4 regions of the Agrococcus sp. UYP10 genome follow, and region 1 is predicted to be linked to each of the others. Evidence: predicted binding sites of a transcription regulator. Region 1 holds the regulator's gene; each other region holds the start of a gene.
The links. The regulator LexA, encoded in region 1, represses DNA repair genes until DNA is damaged. The targets are predictions, from matches to a motif close to TCGAACANNTGTTCGA.
Positions count from the first base shown of each region.

Region 2: the regulator LexA is predicted to act here: its motif matches at 1,272-1,287, upstream of ABIB37_RS10680 (Rv2578c family radical SAM protein).
Region 3: the regulator LexA is predicted to act here: its motif matches at 3,978-3,993, upstream of imuA' (DnaE2-dependent mutagenesis accessory factor ImuA').
Region 4: the regulator LexA is predicted to act here: its motif matches at 3,254-3,269, upstream of ABIB37_RS02340 (DNA polymerase Y family protein).

Region 1 covers NZ_JBEPPG010000001.1:20,136-25,184, reverse strand. The annotation lists gene dapF (diaminopimelate epimerase) at 1-158, shown strand, start outside; gene ABIB37_RS00135 (class I SAM-dependent methyltransferase) at 142-753, opposite strand; gene hflX (GTPase HflX) at 775-2,313, shown strand; gene lexA (transcriptional repressor LexA) at 2,317-2,940, opposite strand; gene ABIB37_RS00120 (hypothetical protein) at 3,162-3,524, shown strand; gene ABIB37_RS00115 (histidinol-phosphate transaminase) at 3,574-4,653, shown strand; gene hisB (imidazoleglycerol-phosphate dehydratase HisB) at 4,663-5,049, shown strand, end outside.
Region 2 covers NZ_JBEPPG010000001.1:2,172,208-2,177,256, reverse strand. The annotation lists gene ABIB37_RS10685 (YdcF family protein) at 61-1,041, opposite strand; gene ABIB37_RS10680 (Rv2578c family radical SAM protein) at 1,296-2,357, shown strand; gene ABIB37_RS10675 (AAA family ATPase) at 2,376-3,542, opposite strand; gene ABIB37_RS10670 (mycothiol transferase) at 3,539-4,045, opposite strand; gene ligA (NAD-dependent DNA ligase LigA) at 4,045-5,049, opposite strand, start outside.
Region 3 covers NZ_JBEPPG010000001.1:481,073-486,121, reverse strand. The annotation lists gene ABIB37_RS02375 (ABC transporter ATP-binding protein) at 1-819, shown strand, start outside; gene ABIB37_RS02370 (alpha-amylase family glycosyl hydrolase) at 904-2,385, opposite strand; gene ABIB37_RS02365 (GNAT family N-acetyltransferase) at 2,411-2,857, opposite strand; gene ABIB37_RS02360 (1-phosphofructokinase family hexose kinase) at 2,914-3,879, opposite strand; gene imuA' (DnaE2-dependent mutagenesis accessory factor ImuA') at 4,010-4,693, shown strand; gene ABIB37_RS02350 (hypothetical protein) at 4,796-5,049, shown strand, end outside.
Region 4 covers NZ_JBEPPG010000001.1:474,965-480,013, forward strand. The annotation lists gene ABIB37_RS02335 (error-prone DNA polymerase) at 1-1,593, opposite strand, end outside; gene ABIB37_RS02340 (DNA polymerase Y family protein) at 1,685-3,244, opposite strand; gene ABIB37_RS02345 (beta strand repeat-containing protein) at 3,488-5,049, opposite strand, start outside.

The DNA.
Region 1 (5,049 bases):
TGGCCACGCGGCACTGGTCGGGCGATGCCGCCGACCGCTGGATCGTCGACGTGCCGGGCGGCCGGCTCGAGGTCGACGTCGACGAGCGCGGCCACGCCTGGCTCACCGGGCCAGCCGAGATCGTCTTCCGCGGAGAGACGCTCAGTCCGGCGCGGTGACGGCGATGATGCGGTACGTCTTCCGGGAGTCGGCGCGCTCGACGTCGAAGCCCTCGAAGCGCTCCGCGAGCCACCGCAGCAGAGAGTCGGCGCCGAGGTGCTTCTGCACCACGAGCCACGCCGTCGCCCCGGGCGCCAGCCGCGGGATCCACCGCTCCAGCATCGCGTGCAGCTCGGCCTTGCCGATGCGGATGGGCGGGTTCGACCAGATGACGTCGAACCGCACGTCGTCCGGCACCAGCTCGGGCGAGGCGGCCGTGATGTTCGATATGCTGAGCAGCTCGGCATTCCGCTCCACGAGCGAGAGCGCTCGCGCATTGACGTCGACCGCCCACACGCGGGCGGCGGGGGAGCGGAGCGCGAGCGTCGTGGCGATCGGCCCCCAGCCGCAGCCGAGGTCCAGCAGCTCGCCGGTCTCGGGGGGTGTGGGCACGGCATCCAGCAGCACCGCGGTGCCGACGTCGAGGCGGTCGCCGGAGAAGACGCCGGTGGCCGTGAGCATCTCCCGCTCTTCGCCCGCGATGGGCACCCGGATCGTCCGGGTGGACGAGGGCGCGGCGGGATCGGGTGAGAAGTAGTGGTCCGGCACGGACACGACAGTAGCGAAGGACGAAGCATGGCAGCACCGCAGGACAGCGGACCCACCGGCCCCGGGCGCGCGACGGAGCGCATCCTGGCCTGGGCCACGTCGGAGGACGACGTGCTCGGCGAGCGCGCGCAAGCGCTGCAGGACGACGGCACCGCGACCGACGCGGCGTTCGGCGACGACGTCGACGGCGCGCAGCTCGAGCGCGCCGATCGCGCGGCGCTCCGACGCGTCGACGGCCTGCGCACCGAGCTCGAGGACGTCACCGAGGTCGAGTACCGCCAGCTGCGGCTCGAGAACGTCGTGCTCGTCGGCGTCTACTCGGGTGGCGCGAGCGGCGCGGAGGACGCCGAGAACTCGCTGCGCGAGCTCGCCGCGCTCGCCGAGACCGCCGGTGCGCGCGTGCTCGACGGCATGCTGCAGCGCCGCCCCAACCCCGACCCCGCGACCTACGTCGGCCGCGGCAAGGCGGAGGAGCTCGCGGCCATCGTCAAGGAGCTCGGCGCCGACACCGTGATCGCCGACAGCGAGCTCTCGCCGAGCCAGCGTCGCGCGCTCGAGGACCAGGTGAAGGTCAAGGTGATCGACCGCACCGCGGTGATCCTCGACATCTTCAGCCAGCACGCGACGAGCCGCGAGGGCAAGGCGCAGGTCGAGCTCGCGCAGCTCGAGTACCTGCTCCCGCGCCTCCGCGGCTGGGGCGAGTCGATGTCGCGCCAGGCCGGTGGCCAGGTCGGCGGCCAGGGCGCCGGCATGGGCTCCCGCGGTCCGGGTGAGACGAAGATCGAGCTCGACCGCCGCCGCATCCACACCCGCATGGCGCGGCTGCGGAAGCAGATCAAGGGCTTCGGGCCCGCGCGGCAGGCGAAGCGCGCCAACCGCGACCGCTTCGAGGTGCCGGGCGTCGCCATCGTGGGCTACACGAACGCCGGCAAGTCGAGCCTGCTCAACCGCATCACCGGCGCGGGCGTGCTGGTCGAGAACGCGCTGTTCGCGACCCTCGACGCGACGGTGCGGCGCTCGAGCACGCCCGACGGCCGCGAGTTCACGATCGCCGACACGGTCGGCTTCGTGCGCAACCTGCCGCACCAGCTCGTGGAGGCGTTCCGCTCGACGTTCGAGGAGGTGGCGGAGTCGGACGTCGTCGTGCACGTCGTCGACGCGAGCCACCCCGACCCGGCGGCGCAGATCGCCACGGTGCGCGACGTGCTGGGCGAGACGGGCGCGCGCTCGATCCCAGAGGTCGTCGTGTTCAACAAGGCCGACCTCATCAGCGACGACGAGCGGCTCGTGCTGCGCGGGCTCCAGCCGGACGCCGTGTTCGCCTCGGCGCGGACGGGCGAGGGCGTCGACGCGATCCTCGCGAGGATCGCCGAGCTGCTGCCGCGGCCGGAGGTCGCGGTGTCGCTGCTCGTGCCGTTCGACCGTGGCGACATCATCGCGATGCTCCACGACCGCTTCGAGGTGCTGCGCGAGGCCTACGAGGAGGCGGGCACGCGCGTCGACGCGAAGGTGACCGAGGCTGCGCTCGCGCAGCTGGCGGAGTTCCGGGTCGAGCCGGCCGCCTGACGCCTAGACGGCGCGCAGGACGGCGACGACGCGCCCCAGCACGTCGGACTCGTCGCCGAGGATCGGCTCGAACGCCGAGTTGCGGGGCAGCAGCCACGTGTGGCCGTCGCGCTGCTTGAACACCTTCACGGTCGCCTCGCCGTCGAGCATCGCGGCGACGATGTCGCCGTTGTCGGCCGTCTGCTGCTGCCGCACGACGACCCAGTCGCCGTCGCAGATCGCGGCGTCGATCATCGAGTCGCCGACGACCTTGAGCATGAAGAGGTCGCCGGTGCCGACGAGCTGCTTCGGCAGCGGGAACACGTCCTCGACCTGCTGCTCCGCCGTGATCGGGATGCCGGCGGCGATGCGGCCGACGAGCGGCACGAACGTGGCCTGGTCGACGCTGCCGGCGGTCTCGTCGAGCTCGTCGTCGACGAGCACCTCGATGGTGCGGGGGCGCGAGGGGTCGCGGCGGATGGCGCCGGCCAGCTCGAGCTGGCCGAGCTGGTGGGTGACGCTCGAGAGCGAGGACAGCCCGACGGCGTCGCCGATCTCGCGGTAGCTCGGCGGGTAGCCGCGCTGGCGGACCGCTCGCTGGATCATCTGCAGGATCGCCTGCTGCTTGTCCGTCAGCTGCCTCGCCATGCCCGCCCGCTCTCGATGTCAGTAGCCCCTGCTTGACTCCTGGTGGTTCGAAAGCGTATCCGACAGGGTGCCCGGATCAAACGGATGTTCGAGCGTGTCGTGGAGATTCTCCGCGGCAGGGCTTGACGCATCCGTGGAATCGAAGATAGGTTCGAAACAGAGATTCGCGGCCGGTGCTCCCGGCCGAGCACCGGCTGCGGATCCCACGAGAGGAGCAGGCCATGACTGCCATCGCCACCGCAAGCATCACCGGCACGCCGACCGTCCGGGTGCGCATGACGCCGCGCGGTCGCCGCGCCCTCGCGCTGCTCGTCGCCGCCCCCGTCATCGTCGCGGGCACCCTCGCGGGTGCCGGCGTCCTGGGCGGTGCGCTCGCCGGCGCCGTCGCGTCGTCCTCCACCGACACGGCCCAGTTCGAGCACATCACCGTGCTCCCGGGCCAGTCGCTCTGGCAGATCGCGCAGGTCGTCGCCCCCGAGGCCGACCCGCGCGACGTGATCGCCGAGATCGAGCTGCTCAACGGCATCGCCGGCGCGATCCAGCCCGGCGAGCAGCTGGCGATCCCCGCGCACTACTCGCGCTGAGCGCGCGGCCGCGCCCTGCGCGGCTCGCCCGCCGTCCTAGGCTGGTTCAGTGACGAGCCTCGACGACCTCCCCATCCGCGACGACCTGCGCGGGCTGACGCCGTACGGCGCTCCGCAGCTCGACGTGCCGGTGCGGCTCAACGTCAACGAGAACGCCTACCGGGTGCCGGAGGCGGTCGCGCTCGACATCGTGCAGGAGATCGCTCGCGCGCTCCCGGACGCGAACCGCTATCCGGACCGCGAGTTCGACGCGCTCCGTCGCGCCTTCGTCGACTACCTCGGGCGCGGCCTCGAGCCAGCGCAGCTGTGGGCGGGCAACGGCTCGAACGAGGTGCTGCAGCACGTGCTGCAGGCCTTCGGCGGCCCCGGCCGCTCGCTGCTCTCGTTCACGCCGACGTACTCGATGTACCCGCTGCTCGCGCAGGGCGTCGGCATGCGGTGGGTGCCGGTGCCGCGCGCCGCCGACTTCACGATCAGCCCGGACGCCGTGCGCGCGGCGATCGCCGAGCACGACCCGGACGTCGTCTTCCTCTGCTCGCCCAACAACCCCACCGGCACGGCGATCGGCCTCGACGTCGTCGAGGCGGCCGCAGAGGCCGCGCGCGGCATCGTGCTCGTCGACGAGGCGTACGCCGAGTTCGCGCACGACCGCAGCCAGACCGCGCTCTCGCTGCTCGATCGGTACCCGCGCCTGCTGGTCTCCCGCACGATGAGCAAGGCGTTCGCGTTCGCCGGCATCCGGGTCGGCTACCTCGCCGCGCACCCCGCCGTCGTCGACGCGCTCCGGCTCGTGCGGCTCCCGTACCACCTGTCGGCGATCACGCAGGCGGCGGCCGTCGCGGCGCTCCGCCACAGCGACGAGATGCTGTCGCGCGTCGACGAGCTGCGCACCCAGCGCGACCGGATCGTCGACGAGCTGGCGGCCATGGGCTTCGAGCCCTACCCGTCCGACGCCAACTTCGTGCTCGTCGGGGGCGTCGCCGACCCGCAGGCCACCTTCCGCGCCCTGCTCGACCGCGGCATCCTCGTGCGCGACGTCGGCCTGCCCCACACGCTGCGCATCACCGCCGGCACGCGGGCCGAGACGAGCGCGCTGCTGGCCGCGATGGCCGAGCTCGGCGCGGAATAGGATCGAGGCATGGCCCGCACTGCTTCCATCGAGCGCACGACGAGCGAGTCGAGCATCCGCCTCTCGCTCGACCTCGACGGCGACGGCACCTCGTCGATCTCGACGACCGTGCCGTTCTACGACCACATGCTGACGGCCTTCGCGAAGCACTCGCTCATCGACCTCACGGTCGAGGCGTCCGGCGACACCGACATCGACGCGCACCACACCGTCGAGGACACCGCGATCGCGCTCGGCCTCGCGCTCGCCGAGGCGCTCGGCGACAAGGCCGGGGTGCGGCGCTACGGCGACGCCACCGTGCCGCTCGACGAGGCGCTCGCGCGCGCCGTCGTCGACCTCTCCGGCCGCCCGTTCCTCGTGCACGGCGGCGAGCCCGCCGGGTTCGAGCTCCACCGC
Region 2 (5,049 bases), 2.2 Mb from region 1:
CTCCTCTGCGGCGGCGGGGGTCGCTCAATCCTACGGTCCGGCCCCGCGGTGGCGGACCGGCTACGGGCTCACCCGCTGCGTGGCGACGACCGCCCAGACCGCGAGCGCCTCGAGCGCGATCGCGGCGGCGAGGCACCACCACCGCAGGTCGGCGGCGATGGCGAGCGCCTCGCGCACGATCGCGCCGGGGCGGTAGGAGGGCCGGGTCCATGCGCCGATCACGGTGCCGTCGATGCCGGCCTCGGCGAGCAGGCCCGCGGTGCGGTAGGCGTGGTACTCGCTCGTCACGACGGCGAGCGGCGCCCGACCGGGCGCGGTGACGAGCGGCCTCGACAGCCGCAGGTTCTCGCGGGTCGTGGTGGACGCGTCCTCGAGGTCGATCGCCGCTGCCGGCACGCCCAGCTGCCGCTCGAGGTGCTCGGCCATCGCCGACGCCTCGGAGCGCACCTCGTCGGCGCCCTGGCCGCCCGAGACGACGATCCGCGCGTCCGGCCGCTGGGCCAGCGCATCGCGCCACACCTCGGCGCCCCGCTGCACGCGGCGGCGCAGCAGCGGGCCGACCTCGCGACCGCGGAGGCCGGCGCCGAGGATGAGCACGGTGCCGGGCGGTGGCGGCGTGCGCGCCGCGCGGGCGTGCACGAGCATCGCGACGACGAGCACGGCGGTGCCGAGGCCAGCGGCCCAGAGCGGGAGCGCGACGAGCAGCGCCGCCCGGGCGAGCGGAGGGTCGATCGCGCCGGCCACGGCGATCGCCGAGGCCAACCCCGCCATGCCGGCGCCCAGCGCAGCGATCAGCCGATCGACGCGGCGGACGCGCACGAGCCGGGGCAGCATGAGCGCGTGCCACAGCGAGGCGGCGCCGAGGCCGAGGGTCGCGATCGCCGCGACGGTGACGAGCAGCGCCCATCCGCCGTGCTCGAGCGGCACGTCGAGCCACGCGGCGACCGGCTGCTGCAGCAGCCTCGCGGCGAGCAGCGCGCCGGTGGCGACGACGACCGCCGCCCACAGCGCCGGGGCGAGCACGCGCATCCGCCGTCGCATCGCCACCTCAGCACCCTAGCCGCGCCGGCCTCCCCGCTCGCGCCTCCCGGCGAGCTCCGCGGCCCGCCGACCCCTCCGCACCACGCAAGCCCGGCAGCCCGGATCCGGCCCCATCGGGTGACGCTCGCCCGCTCGCCCGCTGGACCAGCCCGGCGGGCTTGCGTTGTGCGCGCACGAGGGGAGGCTCCCGCGGCGCGCGGGGTCGGCCGCGGGGCGAGGTTGCGCGGCGATCGAACGTGTGTTCGAATGGTCGCATGCGGTGGGAAGGACAGACGGCGACGCACGTCGACGCGGACGCGCTGCCGGGGCTCGAGGAGCGCGGCAGCGTGCTGGAGTCGTGGCCGACGCCCGGCTTCGACGGCGCCTCCTTCCTCGAGGTGACGGCGAAGAGCGCCCTCAACCACGTCGCCGGCGACGGCTTCATGGGCGGCGCGTGGACGATCAACCCCTACCGCGGCTGCCAGCACGCGTGCCGCTACTGCTTCGCGCGCAACACGCACACCTACCTCGACCTCGACGCGGGTGCCGACTTCGACTCACGCATCGTCGTGAAGGCGAACCTCGTCGAGGTGCTCGAGCGCGAGCTCGCCGGGCCGCGCAAGGACGTCACCGCGGTGCAGCTCGGCACGAACACTGACCCCTACCAGCGCGCGGAGGGCCGCTACCGGCTCATGCCCGGCGTGCTGCGGGCGCTCGCGCGGCACGGGGCCTCGATCTCGATCCTCACGAAGGGCACGCTGCTGCGCCGGGACCTGCCGCTGCTCGCCGCGATCGCGCGCGACGTGCCGGTCTCGATCGCGATGTCGATCGCCATCTTCGACGACGAGCTGCAGCAGCAGGTCGAGCCCGGCACGCCGACGACCCGGTCGCGGCTCGAGACCGTCCGCGCGGTGCGCGACGCCGGGCTCGACTGCGCGGTCTTCGCGATGCCGGTGCTGCCGGGGCTCACCGACACGCGCGCGCACCTCGAGACGGCCTTCGCGTCGATCGCCGAGGCGGGCGCGACGCGCGCGATCGCGAGCGCCCTGCACCTGCGGCCCGGCGCCCGCGAGTGGTACACGCAGTGGCTGCGCGAGGCGCACCCGCACCTGGTGCCGCTCTACGCGCGCATCTACGGGACCGGCAGCTACGCCGACCGCGGCTACCGCGACTGGCTGCGCGACCGCATCCGCCCGCTCATGCGCGAGCACCGGCTCGGACCGGTGCAGGTGACCGCTGGCACGGGCCTCGCCGCGCCCGGGAGCGCGCCGCCGCCGCGAGCGCGGCAGCTCGCGTCGACGAGCGAGCCGCTCGTCGCAGCGCCCACGCTCTTCTGACGAGCGCCCGGCGCGGCGTCAGCGCTTCGGCCAGTGCCAGCCCGGCTGATCGAGCAGGCCCTCGCGGCCCGCGACCACCGTCTGCCCGTGCTCCTTCTCGAGCTCGATGCGCGCGCCGTCGAGCGCGTCGGCGAGCTGCCGCTGATGCGTCACGACGAGCACCTGCGTCTGCTCGCTCGCGCGGCGGATGAGCGCGGCGAGCGGCGCGAAGAGCTCGGCGTGCAGGCTGCGCTCCGGCTCGTTCAGCACGATGAGCGTGGGCCGCTCGACCGAGGTGAGCGCCGCGAGCAGCAGCAGGAACTGCAGCGTGCCGTCCGAGAGCTCGTCGGCGGTGAGCATCCGCAGCACGCCCGGCTGGCGCAGCGCGGGCGTCATGCGGCCGTCGTGCCCGACGATCTCGAGCTCGGAGCCGTCGAACGCCTCGGCGACGGCGCGGGCGATCTCGCGCTCGTGACCCGCCTCGATCGAGGTGCGCAGCACCGCGCCGAGGTTCGCGCCGTCGTCGTCGAGCCGCGGGCTCCTGGTGCCGACCTGCGGCCGTCGGGCGGGCGCGCCGGCGTCGGTGCGGAAGGCGTCGTGGAACCGCCACGCGCGCATCTGGCGCCGGAGGCCCGCGATCTCGGGCGCGTCCGCCGCCCCGGCGTGCTCGTCGAGCACCGAGCCCCACGCCGGCATGCCGCGGGCCAGCTCGCGCCAGCCGTCGTCGCCGTGCACCCGTGCGACGCCACCCCGACGCTCGACCAGCACGCTCGATGGTCGTGGCTCGAGCCCGGCGAAGACATGCTCCTGCTTGATGTCGGGGTCGCGGTCGAAGTGGCTGACGAAGCCGCCGCCGCTCGCGGGCACGGGCAGGCCGAGGTCGATCGCGTAGCCGAGCCCGTCGGCCGCGCCGAAGCCGAGCCGCAGCGCGACCGGACCGGAGCGCACGAGCCCCTCGGTCGGCCCGCCCTCGCGGACGGCGCGCGAGATGCGCTCGGGCCCGGCCCAGCGCACGGCGTCGAGGCCGCCGTCGGCCGCGAGCTCGCCCACCGCCCTGCCCTGGCCCGCGGCCGCGAGCAGCCGCAGGGCGCGGTAGAGGCTGGACTTGCCGCTGCCGTTGCGCCCCGTCACGACGGTGAGCGGCGCGAGGTCGACGACGAGCGAGCGGATCGAGCGGTAGCCCTCGATCGCGAGCCGGTCGATCACGCGCCCAGCAGCCCGCGCACGTAGCCAGCCTGGCCCACGTGCTGCACGTCGTCGTCGACGATGCTCACGAGCCGCACGCCGAGCGTCACCGGCGGATCCCACGCGTCGTCGACGACGCGGTCGAGGTCGGCATCGTCGAGCGTGCCTAGGTACGCCAGCGTCGCCGCGTGCACGGCGTCGAGGTAGTCGAGCAGCGCGTCGGCCGACTCCGGCCGCACGGCGCGCACCGCGGCCGGGTCATGCCCGTAGCCGGTGTCGTCCCCGTCCGGATCGAGCCCGAACCTGGCGGCCCACGCGCCCGTCAGGTAGACCTGCTCGGTGCCGGCGACGTCGGCGATCTGCGCGTCCTGCCCGCGCGCGAGGTGCCAGACGAGCCAGCCGATCGTGTTCGCGCCCTCGGCGGGCACGGCGACGAGCTGCTCGGGGGTGAGGCCGCGCGCCGCCCGGCGCGCGGCGTCGGGCACGCGGGAGAAGGCCTCGACGAGCACAGCGACGCCGTCCATCACGCCTCCTCGACCGCGGGCAGCGCGTCCGGGCCCTGCTCGACGAGGATCCGGAACTGGGCCGCGTCGAGGATGCGCAGGCCGAGCGCCTCGGCCTTGCCGAGCTTCGACCCCGCACCGGGACCGGCCGCGACGAAGTCGGTCTTCTTCGAGACGCTCGAGGCCGCCTTGCCGCCGGCTGCCATGATCGCCTCCTGCGCCCCCTCGCGGGTGTAGCCCTCGAGGGTGCCGGTCGCGACGACGGTGATCCCGGCGAGCACGCCGCCGCGCTCCGCTGCGGCGCCCGGGCCCGGGTGGTCGGGCGTCGCGAACCGCACGCCCGCGTCGCGCCACGACTGCACGATGTCGCGGTGCCAGTCGACCGCCAGCCACTCCGTGACGGCGTCGGCGATGATCGGCCCGACGCCCTCCACCTGCGCGAGCTCCTCGGGCGTCGCCGCCTCGATCGCGGCGAGCGAGCCGAACCAGTCGGCGAGCGCGCGCGCCGCGACGGGCCCGACGTGCCGGATGTTGAGCGAGACGAGCTGGCGCCAGAGGTCCTTCGTCTTCGCGCGCTCGAGCTCGGCGAGCAGCGTCTCGGCCTGCTTCGACGGCTGCGGCCCGTCGGCGCCCGCCTTGCGCTCCGCGGCGGTGGCGAGGCGCTGGAATGGCCGGCGGACGACCGGCGAGCCCGCCTCGTCGAGCTTCGGCTGACCGGTCTCGGCGTCGCGCACGACCACCTCGATCGGCACGAGCGCCTCGAGCGTGAGCGCGAAGAGCCCCGCCTCGGTCGCGAGCGGCGGCTCGGCCGGCACGCTCGGCTGCGTGAGCGCCGCGGCGGTGACCTCGCCGAGCGCCTCGATGTCGAGCGCGCCGCGGCTGCCGATGTGCTCGACGCGGCCCCGCACCTGCGCGGGGCAGTCCTTCGCGTTCGGGCACCGAAGGTCGATGTCGCCCTCCTTCATCGGCCGCAGCGTCGTGCCGCACTCCGGGCACGCATCCGGCATGACGAACTCGCGCTCAGT
Region 3 (5,049 bases), 460 kb from region 1:
GCGGCGCTCGAGAAGATCTCCGGCATGCTCGAGGAGGAGCCGACGGTGCGCGAGCCCGGTGCGCCCAAGGCGCTGCCGGAGTCGCGCGGCCAGATCGACTTCGACGCGGTCGAGTTCTCGTACAGCAGCGGCAAGGTCGTGCTCCCCGACTTCGACCTGCACATCCCCTCGGGGCAGACGATCGCGCTCGTCGGCACCACGGGCGCCGGCAAGTCGACGCTCGCGAAGCTCGTCTCGCGCTTCTACGACCCGACCGAGGGCTCGGTGAAGCTCGACGGCGTCGACCTGCGCGAGCTCTCGAACGACGACCTGCGGCGCGCGGTCGTGATGGTGACCCAGGAGGCGTACCTGTTCTCGGGCACCGTCGCCGACAACATCGCGCTCGGCAAGCCGGGCGCGAGCGACGAGGAGATCGAGGCGGCAGCCCGCGCGGTCGGCGCGCACGAGTTCATCATGGCGCTGCCCGACGGCTACGGCACCGACGTGAACAAGCGCGGCGGCCGCGTGAGCGCCGGCCAGCGGCAGCTGCTGTCGTTCGCCCGCGCCTTCCTCGCCGACCCGCGCGTGCTGATCCTCGACGAGGCCACGGCGTCGCTCGACATCCCGTCGGAGCGGCTCGTGCAGGAGGGCCTCACGACCCTGCTCGACGACCGGACCGCGATCATCATCGCCCACCGGCTCTCGACCGTCGCGATCGCCGACCGGGTGCTCGTCATGGAGCACGGGCGCATCATCGAGGACGGCAGCCCCGCGGAGCTCATCGCCGCGGGCGGCAAGTTCGCGTCGCTGCACCGCGCCTGGCGCGAGTCGCTGGTCTGATCCGGCCGGTTGAGCGTTTGCGTCCGAGTTGGCAGCAACTCGGACGCAAACCCTCAACGGGCGCGTCGCCGGCGGATGCGTCGGCTACGGGCGCGTGAAGCGGTCGATCGCGACCGCCTGCCAGGGCTCGAGCGCGATGCCCGCCTCGCCGTCCTCGACGCCGATGCGCACGCATCCGGGCCGGGCGGCATCGCAGTACATGCCGTCGGGCAGCGCGGTCGGCACGGCGAGCACCAGGCGATGCTCGGAGACGTTCACCACGGCGAGGCCGGTGCTGCCGCGCGCGTAGGAGACCGCGGCGCCGAGCATGCCGTCGCGAGTGTGCGCCTCCACCGCCGTCAGCGGGGCGTCCACGACCCGCGAGCGCCACGCGACGAGCCCGAGCGTGCCAGGCCAGCGGTGCTGGCACACCCATGCCCGATCGGCCCAGCCGTCCCCGGCGACGACGTCGGGGTGCTCCTCACCCGTGCACGACGCATCCGACACAGACCCGTCGGGCTCGAGCTGCGGCCCCTGGTCGCGGTCGCTGAAGGCGTAGCCCGAGTAGAGCGTCGGCATCCCGTCGTCCGAGGCGAGCATCACGGCGGTCGCCGCCGACAGCTCTGCGCCGTCGCGGTAGGAGAGCGTCGCGTCGTTGCGCTCGGTGTCGTGGTTGACGATGAAGGTGCGCGCCTGCTCCTCGAGCAGCCCGTACGACGCGGGGGAGAGGTCGGCGAGCGCCCGCGCTGACCCGTCGTGCACGAAGGCGCCGACGCGCTCCGCCCAGCCGAACTCCCACACGGTCGAGAAGGCCGTGTACTGCTCGGGCTGCACCGGCTCGCCCGCGCCGCGGATGACCTCGCTGATGACCGGCGTGCCCTCGGGGAGCGCGGCCACGATCGCCGCGACGTCGTCCGGGTCGATGTGCTTCGCCGCGTCGATGCGGAACCCGTCGACGCCGAGCGACAGCAGGTCGTCGAGGTAGGCGCCGATCGTCGCCCGCACGTGCTCCGACTCGGTCGCGAGGTCGGCGAGGTCCTCGAGCTCGCAGTGCTGGATGACGAAGGGCTCGCGGTACGCGTCGATGTCGTCGTCCGGCGTGCGGTCGCAGTCGTGGAAGTCGGCGCGGTCGTAGACGGCCGCGCCGCCCGTCGACGGGTACCGGTAGTGCTCGAACGGGGTGCCGGCCCAGCCCGTGCCCGACCCGACGCCCGCCATGTGGTTGATGACCGCATCCGCGTAGACATCGACGCCCGCCTCGTCGCACGCCGCGGTCATCGCCGCGAGCTCGTCGCGCGTGCCGAGCCGCGACTCCACCCGGTACGACACCGGCTGGTACGACCACCACCACTCCGAGCCGTCGGATCCGGTGCCCACGCTCGCGCCGTCGACGTGCTCCTGCGGCGGGGAGGTCAGCACCCAGGCCACGCCCGCCTCGCCGAGCGTCGGGCACTCGGCCGCGATCGCGTCCCATGTCCACTGGAACATGGCGATCCCGGTGTCGCGGCGCTCGGGCGCGGCGGATGCGCATCCCGTCACCGCGAGCACCGCGGCGATGCCGATCGCGGCGATCGTGCGACGCAGCACGCCAGCGCGCATCGCCGGCCTCGCGTCAGAGCGTCTTGCGCCCGATGACCTCGCCGTACTCGTTCTCGCCGATCGGCTCGAAGCCGACCGCCTGGAAGAACTTGCCGGGACCCTGGTCGCCTTCCTCCCAGACGGCGTAGAGGCTGTCGAAGCCCTGGCGACGGGCCTCGTCGGCGACCTGCTCGACGGTGTAGCTGCCCACGCCCTTGCGCTGCGAGGTGCCGGCCACGTACATCCGCAGCACGCTCGAGCGGTACTCCTCGCGGTCGACCTCGGGGTCGAAGTTCGCCATCACGAAGGCGACCGGCTCGTCGCCGTCGAAGACGACCCGCTGCCACGCGCTCTGGGTGTTCACGAACTCCTCGAGCCGCGCGTTCGGCGCCAGGAACGCCTCTTGACCCCGCTTGAGGGTCATGCCGTTGGCCGCGACGATGTTGGCCGCTGACAGCTCTTCGAGGCGCAGAGTCTCCATGGCGACACCGTACCAGCGGCATGCCGACGCCGATGTGGCGGTTGGATGAACGGCGGTCAGCCGATCGGGGTGATGCGGATGCGCCCGCCGAGATCGTCGGGGTCGGCGATCGACCCCGCCTGCGCGGCGAGCACCGCGGCCGCCGACCAGGCGGTCGCCCGCGCGAGCTGCTCCTCGAGCGTCGCGCCCTCGGTGATCGCCTGCGCGATCGCGGCGACGGCGGCGTCGCCGGCGCCGGTGGGGTTGCCCTCGAGCACGAGGTCGAGCGCGGCGTGCCAGGCGCGGCCGTCGGGCAGCACCGCGAGCATCCCCTCGACGTCGAGCGACGCGAAGACGGTGCCGGTGCCGAGGGCCGCGAGGCGGCGGGCGGCGTCGAGCGGGTCGGTACCGCCCATCGCGTCGAAGAGCTCGTGGCGGTTGGGCTTGACCGCCGTCGCACCGGCCGCGACGGCGACCGGCAGCTGCTCGCCGCCGACGTCGACGAGCACGGGCGTGCCGGCGGCCCTCGCGATCTCGACGACGCTCGCGCAGAACCCCTGCGGCGTCTCGGGCGGCAGCGACCCGGAGGAGACCACGACGCGCGCGCCGGTCACCTCGTCGCGCACGATGTCGAGCAGCCGCTCCCAGTCGGCGGCATCGATCGCTGCGCCGTGCTCGTTGAGGTTGGTCGTGCCCGCGGGCGTGACGATCGCCGTGGTGCGACGGGTGTGCGCGTCGACCTCGATGAGGCGGTGGGGGATGCCCGCGCGGTCGAGGTCATGCACGAACAGCGCGTGCACGGGGCCGCCGATGGGGGCGATGACGATGGCCGGTTCGTGCCGCTGGTGCAGCACGCGGGCGACGTTCACGCCCTTGCCGCCGGCGCGGGCGAGGCCCGTCGGCACGCGGTGGCTCGTGCCGATCCGCAGCTCGTCGATCGTGTAGGTGATGTCGATCGCGGGGTTCGTGGTGACGCAGAGGAAGGGGGATGCGTCGGGTGCGTCAGCGGTGCGTGCGACGCTTCGGGCATCGGCGCTGGTCACGATGGTGCCTCCTCGTCGCGGTCGATCCCGATCGGATCGGGGCGGCTCGATCATCCCACGCGGGACGTCCGTCGACACGCCGAGCAGGCTTGCCCTGTTCGAACACATGTTCGAAGATAGGAGGATGGGGATGGCGTCGACGAGGCTCGAGCGCCGGGCGGGCGACGACCGCACGGCCACCGTCGACGCGCTCCGCGAGCGGCTGCGCAGCATGCAGCAGGCAGCGCCCCAGCACACCGCGCCCGACCTCGTCGAGCCCATACCCGCGGGGCTCGACGAGGTCGTGCGCCGGCTCCGCTCCGGCGCCGCGCACAGCATCGAGTCGCGGAGCCTCGCGCTCGCGTGCCTCGGTGCGGCGATGCCGCGCGGGGCGTGGGGTGCCATCGTCGGGATGCCCGACCTGGGGCTCGAGGCTGCCCGCGACCTCGGCGTGCCCATGGATCGCGTGGCGCTCGTGCCGCATCCGGGGCGCTCGTGGCTCGACGTGGTCGCGAGCCTCGCAGAGGCGATGCCGGTCGTGCTCGCCGTCTCGCCTGGCCGGGTCGCCCCGACCGAGGCGGCCCGGCTCGCGGCCCGGCTGCGGCAGGCGTCGTCGACGCTGCTGATCGAGGGGCCGTGGCCGAACGCGGCGACCGTCGTGCGGCAGGTCCGCGCCGAGTGGCAGGGGCTCGCCGACGGCGACGGCAGGATCGCGGCGGGCAGCCTCGTCGTCGAAGCCGCATCGGGCGGGGCGCCGAGGCTCGCGCGGATCCCGATCGCCGGCGAGGGGATGCCCGAGCGCGAGCCGGAGCTCGAGGAGCAGCCGGCCGCCTGACCCCGTCTCCGGCCGCTCGCTGAGAAGGTCCTGAGAAATCTTGCCGATACCGCACGACAGGCCTACCGTCATCGCAAGAAGGTCACGACTTCGGAGGCGCCGATGCAGGCGAGCAGCGCGAGGACACCGTCCCGCTGGCTGCGCCTGGGCCTGTCCGCGAGCGCTGCATCGATCGGCGCTGTCGCCCTCTCCCTCCTCGTCGGCGGATCGGCCGCGACCGCGTCGGAGCAGGACGCGGGGCTCCTGGGCGGGCTCGGCGGTGTTGTGGGCGGCGTCGTCGAGACGGCGACCGACCCGGTCGACGCCCTCGTCGGTGAGGTCGAGGCTGTGCTCCGCCCCGTCGAGGCCGCGATCCA
Region 4 (5,049 bases), 450 kb from region 1:
CGGGGCGTCGGGGCTCGAGTACGACTCGACCGACTTCGACCAGGCGTTCTGCTGGCCGACCGCGTAGCCGAGCGCCTTCGCGGCGTCGCGCACCGCCGACTTCGGCCGGTAGGTGATGACGTTCGCGACCTGGGCGGCGTTGCGGCGGCCGTAGCGCTCGTAGACGTGCTGGATGACCTCCTCGCGGCGGCCCGCGTCGAAGTCGATGTCGATGTCGGGCTCCTCCTCGCGCATCATCGAGATGAAGCGCTCGAACGGCAGCCGGTAGCGGATGGGGTCGACGGCGGTGATGCCGAGGATGAAGCAGACGGCGCTCGCCACCGCGCTGCCGCGGCCCTGGCAGAGGATGCCCTGCGAGTGCGCGAAGTCGGCGATCTCGAACACGATGAGGAAGTAGCCGGCGAAGCCCTTCTGCTCGATGAGCCCCATCTCGTGGTCGAGGCGGGCGGCGACCTCCGGGGTCGGGCGGCCATCGGCCGTCGTGTCGTAGACGCGCGGCAGCCGCTCGTCGACGAGCGCCCGCAGCCAGCTGATCGGCGTGTGCCCATCGGGCACCGGGAAGTCGGGGAGCCGAGGGGATGCGGCGCGCAGGTCGAACGCGAGGGCGCGGCCGAGCGCGGCGGCCGTGTCGACCGCGCCGGGGAACGCGCGGAAGCGTCGTGCCATCACGGCGCCGCTGCGCAGCGACGGCACGCCGCCGGCCGGCAGCCAGGCGTCGAGCTCGTCGATCGAGCGCCGCGCGCGCACCGCGGCGACCGCGTCGCCGAGGTGCTGCTTCGCGGGGCTCGCGACGTGCGCGTTCGTGGTGGCGATGAGCGGCAGCCCGCGCCGCTCGGCGAGGTCGGCGAGCACGCGGTTGCGCTCGAAGTCGCGCGGGTCGCCGATGTCGCTGAGCTCGACCACGACGCGGTCGCGGCCGAAGAGCGACATGAGGCGGTCGAGCTCGAGGCCGGCCCCATCCGCCCCCTCCGCCGATCCGCCGTGCCGCTCGAGCGCCTGCCGCACGCCGCCCTTGCGGCAGCCGGAGAGCACCATCCACTCGCCGTCCGCCGTCTCGGCGAGCCGCTCGAGCTCGAAGACCGGCCTGCCCTTCTCGCCGGGGGCGCCGCGCGCGTCGGTGGTCAGGTACCCGTCGGTGAGCGCCGTCGCGAGCGCCGTGTAGCCGGCAGGGCCGGTCGCGAGCGCCACCAGGTGGCTGCCGTCGGGGTCGGGGATGCCGTTCTGCGGTGCGTCGAGGCCGAGCGTGAACTCGGTGCCGAAGACCGTCGGCAGCCCCGCCTCCGCGGCAGCCTCGGCGAACCGCACCGCCCCGTAGAGCCCGTCGTGGTCGACGAGGGCGAGCGCCTCGAGGCCGAGCGCGCGCGCCTCGTTGACGAGCTCGGCCGGGCTCGAGGCGCCGTCGAGGAACGAGTAGTGCGAGTGGGCGTGCAGCTCGGCGTAGGGCGTGGTGGCGCCGGGCGCGGGCACGCCGATCCGCGGGCGGCGCGCCTCGTCGAGCTCGGCGGGATGCGGCCGGCCGCTGCCGACGTCGCGGTCGGAGAGGATGCCCTCGAGCTCGCGCCAGGGCATCGACGGGTTGTTCCAGCCGGCCATCGCTCCCCTCCTCCTTCCCTGCTTCTCAACGTCGCCAGTGGTCGCTCAAGCGCCTGAGCGGCTCGTGCTACCACCCGCGACGTCGAGGAGGTCAGGCATAGCGGCCCTCGGCGAGCCAGAGGCCGTCGGCCTGCAGCAGCACCCACGCCTCGCCCTCGCCGTCGAGGATCTGCACCCGGTGCACGACGTCGCCGAGGTCGCGGCGGCGGATGGGCCACGGCCCGGCCCAGGCGACGACGCGGCGGCGGGCGGATGCGGGCGGCGAGAACGACACCGGCGCCCCCTCCCGCACGTCGAGCGCCGCGGACTCGACCTGGGCACCGGCGGCGTCGAGCAGCCGCACCGGCAGCGGCGGCCGGAACACGACCGTCGGCCTCGGTGGCGGCAGCGCGCCCGGCCACGGCCCCGCAGCGGGGGCTGGCGCAGCATCGCCCCAGGGCGTCAGCACGCCGCGCTCCGCGAGCAGCCTCCCGCCGCCCGGCGCAGCCGTCAGCACCGCCTCGCGGCCGAGCATCCCCTGCAGGCGCTCGAGCGCGTGCTTCGTGCGGTCGTCGATGTCGCCGCCGCCCCACAGGCCCGGCATGTGCGCGGCGTCCGCGTCGAGCCGCTCGGGGAGCGCCTGCACCTCGACGAGCGGCGAGCCGAGCTCGCTCTCGGTCAGCTGCCAGCGCATCCGGTCGACGATGTCGCCCGCGCGCAGGAAGCCCGGCTGGCGCCAGAGCCGCTCGCTGACGTGCCCTTCCTCGCCGCGCAGCACGATGCGGATCTCGCTGCACACGAGCCGCTGCTCGGCGAGCTGGCGCACGAAGCGCTCGACCGGCTCCCGCACGGCGAGCGCGAGCTCGTGCACCCCCTCGATGCCCGGCTCGAAGGCGAGCCGCAGCACGCGCTCCTCCCCCAGCCCGTCGGCGTCGACGCGTCGGTCGTCCTCGCCGCGCGCGCGGGCGAGCGCGACGAGCCCCGCCTCGCCGAAGCGGTCGCGGATGCTGTCGTCGGGCAGCTTCGCGAAGCCGCCGAGGGTATGCACGCCGAGCCGGTGCAGCATGCCCGGCAGCTCGTCGTCGCCGAGCACCCCCACCGGCAGCCCCTCGAGGAACATGCGGCTGCGGCCGGGCGGCACGATCGTCTCGCCCCTGCCGCCCGCGGCGAGCTCCGCGGCGAAGCGGTCGTCGGCGACGCCGAAGCTCGCCGTCAGTCCGAGCGGCGCGAGCGCGGCACGCACGGCCTCGATCGCCCGCGGCTCGGAGCCGTAGAACCTGCTGGCGCCGCGCATCCGGAACGCGAGCGCCCCGTCGCCGATCGGCTGCGCTGCCGGCACGACGGCGAGCACGGCGCGCACGACGCGCTCGAAGGCGAGCGCCTCGCCCACCGGGTCGGAGGGGGCGAGCGCGAGCAGCGGCGAGGCGGCTTGCGCGTCGCGCACCCGCATGCCGGTGCGCACGCCGTCGGCGCGGGCGCCCTCGTCGCACGCGACGATCCGCATGGCGTGCACGACGGCGCCCGGCGAGCCCTGCTCGCCACCACCGGGCAGCGCGCCGGTCTGGCGCGCGACGACGATCGGCCAGTCGGGCACCCGCAGCACGCCGATGCGGCTGCCGCGCAGGCGCACCGGGTGCGGCGCCGCAGCGCTGCTCGTCGTCTCGATCCCCACACCTCATGATCGAACATACGTTCGATCAGCGTCAAGCCGGTGCGGCGTGGCGCGTCGGGCGAGCTGCGCGTGGTCGCTCCTGCGGCAGCATCGGCAGCCGCCGCTCGCGGACCCCGTTCCGGATGGTGGACCCCAGATCTCGGGTCCACCATCCGGGATCGGGTCCGTGCGGGCCGCGTGCCGCTCGGCAGGTGGCGCGACGGAGCGCGGGACGCGCTGCACGCATCCCGCGCCCGTCACCTGTCAGCGCGTCGCGCGCACGCGGCGCGCGCCCACCACCAGCAGCAGGCCGAGCGCCAGCATCGCGAGCGCCAGCGGCAGGATGCCGGGCTGGTCGAGACCGGTCCGCGGCAGCTGGGCCGCCGAGGCGCCCGAGCTCTGCAGATCGGCGCGGCTGTCGCCGCCGTCGCGCACGGCGTCATCGCCCGGCAGCACCGGGTCCTTCTCGACCTCGGTGCCGTCGCCCGACCCACCGGTGTCGATGGGGGCCGGATCCGTCGGCTCGCTCGGAGCCGTCGGCTCGGTCGGCTCGGTCGGCTCGGTCGGGACCGTCGGGACCGTCGGCTCCGTCGGGACCGTCGGCTCCGTCGGGACCGTGGGGACCGTCGGCGAGGTCGTCGTCGAGCCTGTGCTCGTCGCGTCGCCCACGACGCCGACCGCGTTGCCGCCGATCGTCACGGGAGCGAGCACGTCGAGGTCGATGATCGAGCCGGAGAGCAGCCCGTCGTCGCCCGAGCTGCTGGATGCATCCGCCGCGCCGCCGGTCTCCGACGTGGTCGTCGAGCCCTCACTGACGGCGTCGCCCACCACGCCGATCGCGTTGCCGCCGATCGTCACGGGAGCGACCGCGTCGAGGTCGATGATCGACCCCGAGAGCAGGCCATCCTCGCCTGACGTCGTCGCGCCATCCGAGCCGACTGCCGCCTCCGAACCGGTCATCGCACCCTCGCTCGACGCGTCACCGAGCACGGCGACCGCGTTGCCGCCCGCCGTGATCGGCGCGACCACGTCGGCGACGATCTGCGAGCCGGACAGCACGCCGTCCTCGCCCGAGGTCGTCGCACCATCCGCGCCGCTTGCCGCGCTCGACTCGGTCGTCGAGCCCTCGCTCGACGCGTCGCCCAGCATGGCGACCGCGTTGCCACCCACGGTGATCGGCGCGACCACGTCGGCGACCACCTGCGAGCCGGACAGCACGCCGTCCTCACCCGAGGTCGCAGCCCCGTCCAAGCCGGCAGCCGTGCCCGACTCGGTGCTCGAGCCCTCGCTCGACGCGTCACCGAGCACGGCGACCGCGTTGCCGCCCGCCGTGATCGGCGCGACCACGTCGGCGACCACCTGCGAGCCGGACAGCACGCCGTCCTCACCCGAGGTCGTCGTGCCATTCGAGCCGCCCGCCGTCGTGGCAGACGACTCGACCGTCGAGTGCTCCGACGATGCGTCGCCGAGGACACCGATGGCGTTGCCGCCGATCGTCACGGGTGCGGTGACGTCGGCGAGCGCCTGGGTGCCCGAGAGCAGCCCATCGTCGCCCGAGGTCGCCGCGCCCGACCCGCCCGATCCGGCGGTGGCGCTCGTCGCCGACGAGCGGTCGCTCGACGCGTCGCCGAGGACACCGACGGCGTTGCCGGCGACCGTCACCGGCACGTCGACCGAGACGACGGCAGCCGTGCCCGAGAGCACGCCCTCGAGGCCGGCGGTGCTGACACCGGCGGACGGCGCCGCGGTGCTCGACGACGTGGACGCGTCGGTCGTCTCCGCGTCGCCGAGCAGGCCGATCGCGTTGCCGCCGATGGTGATGGGCG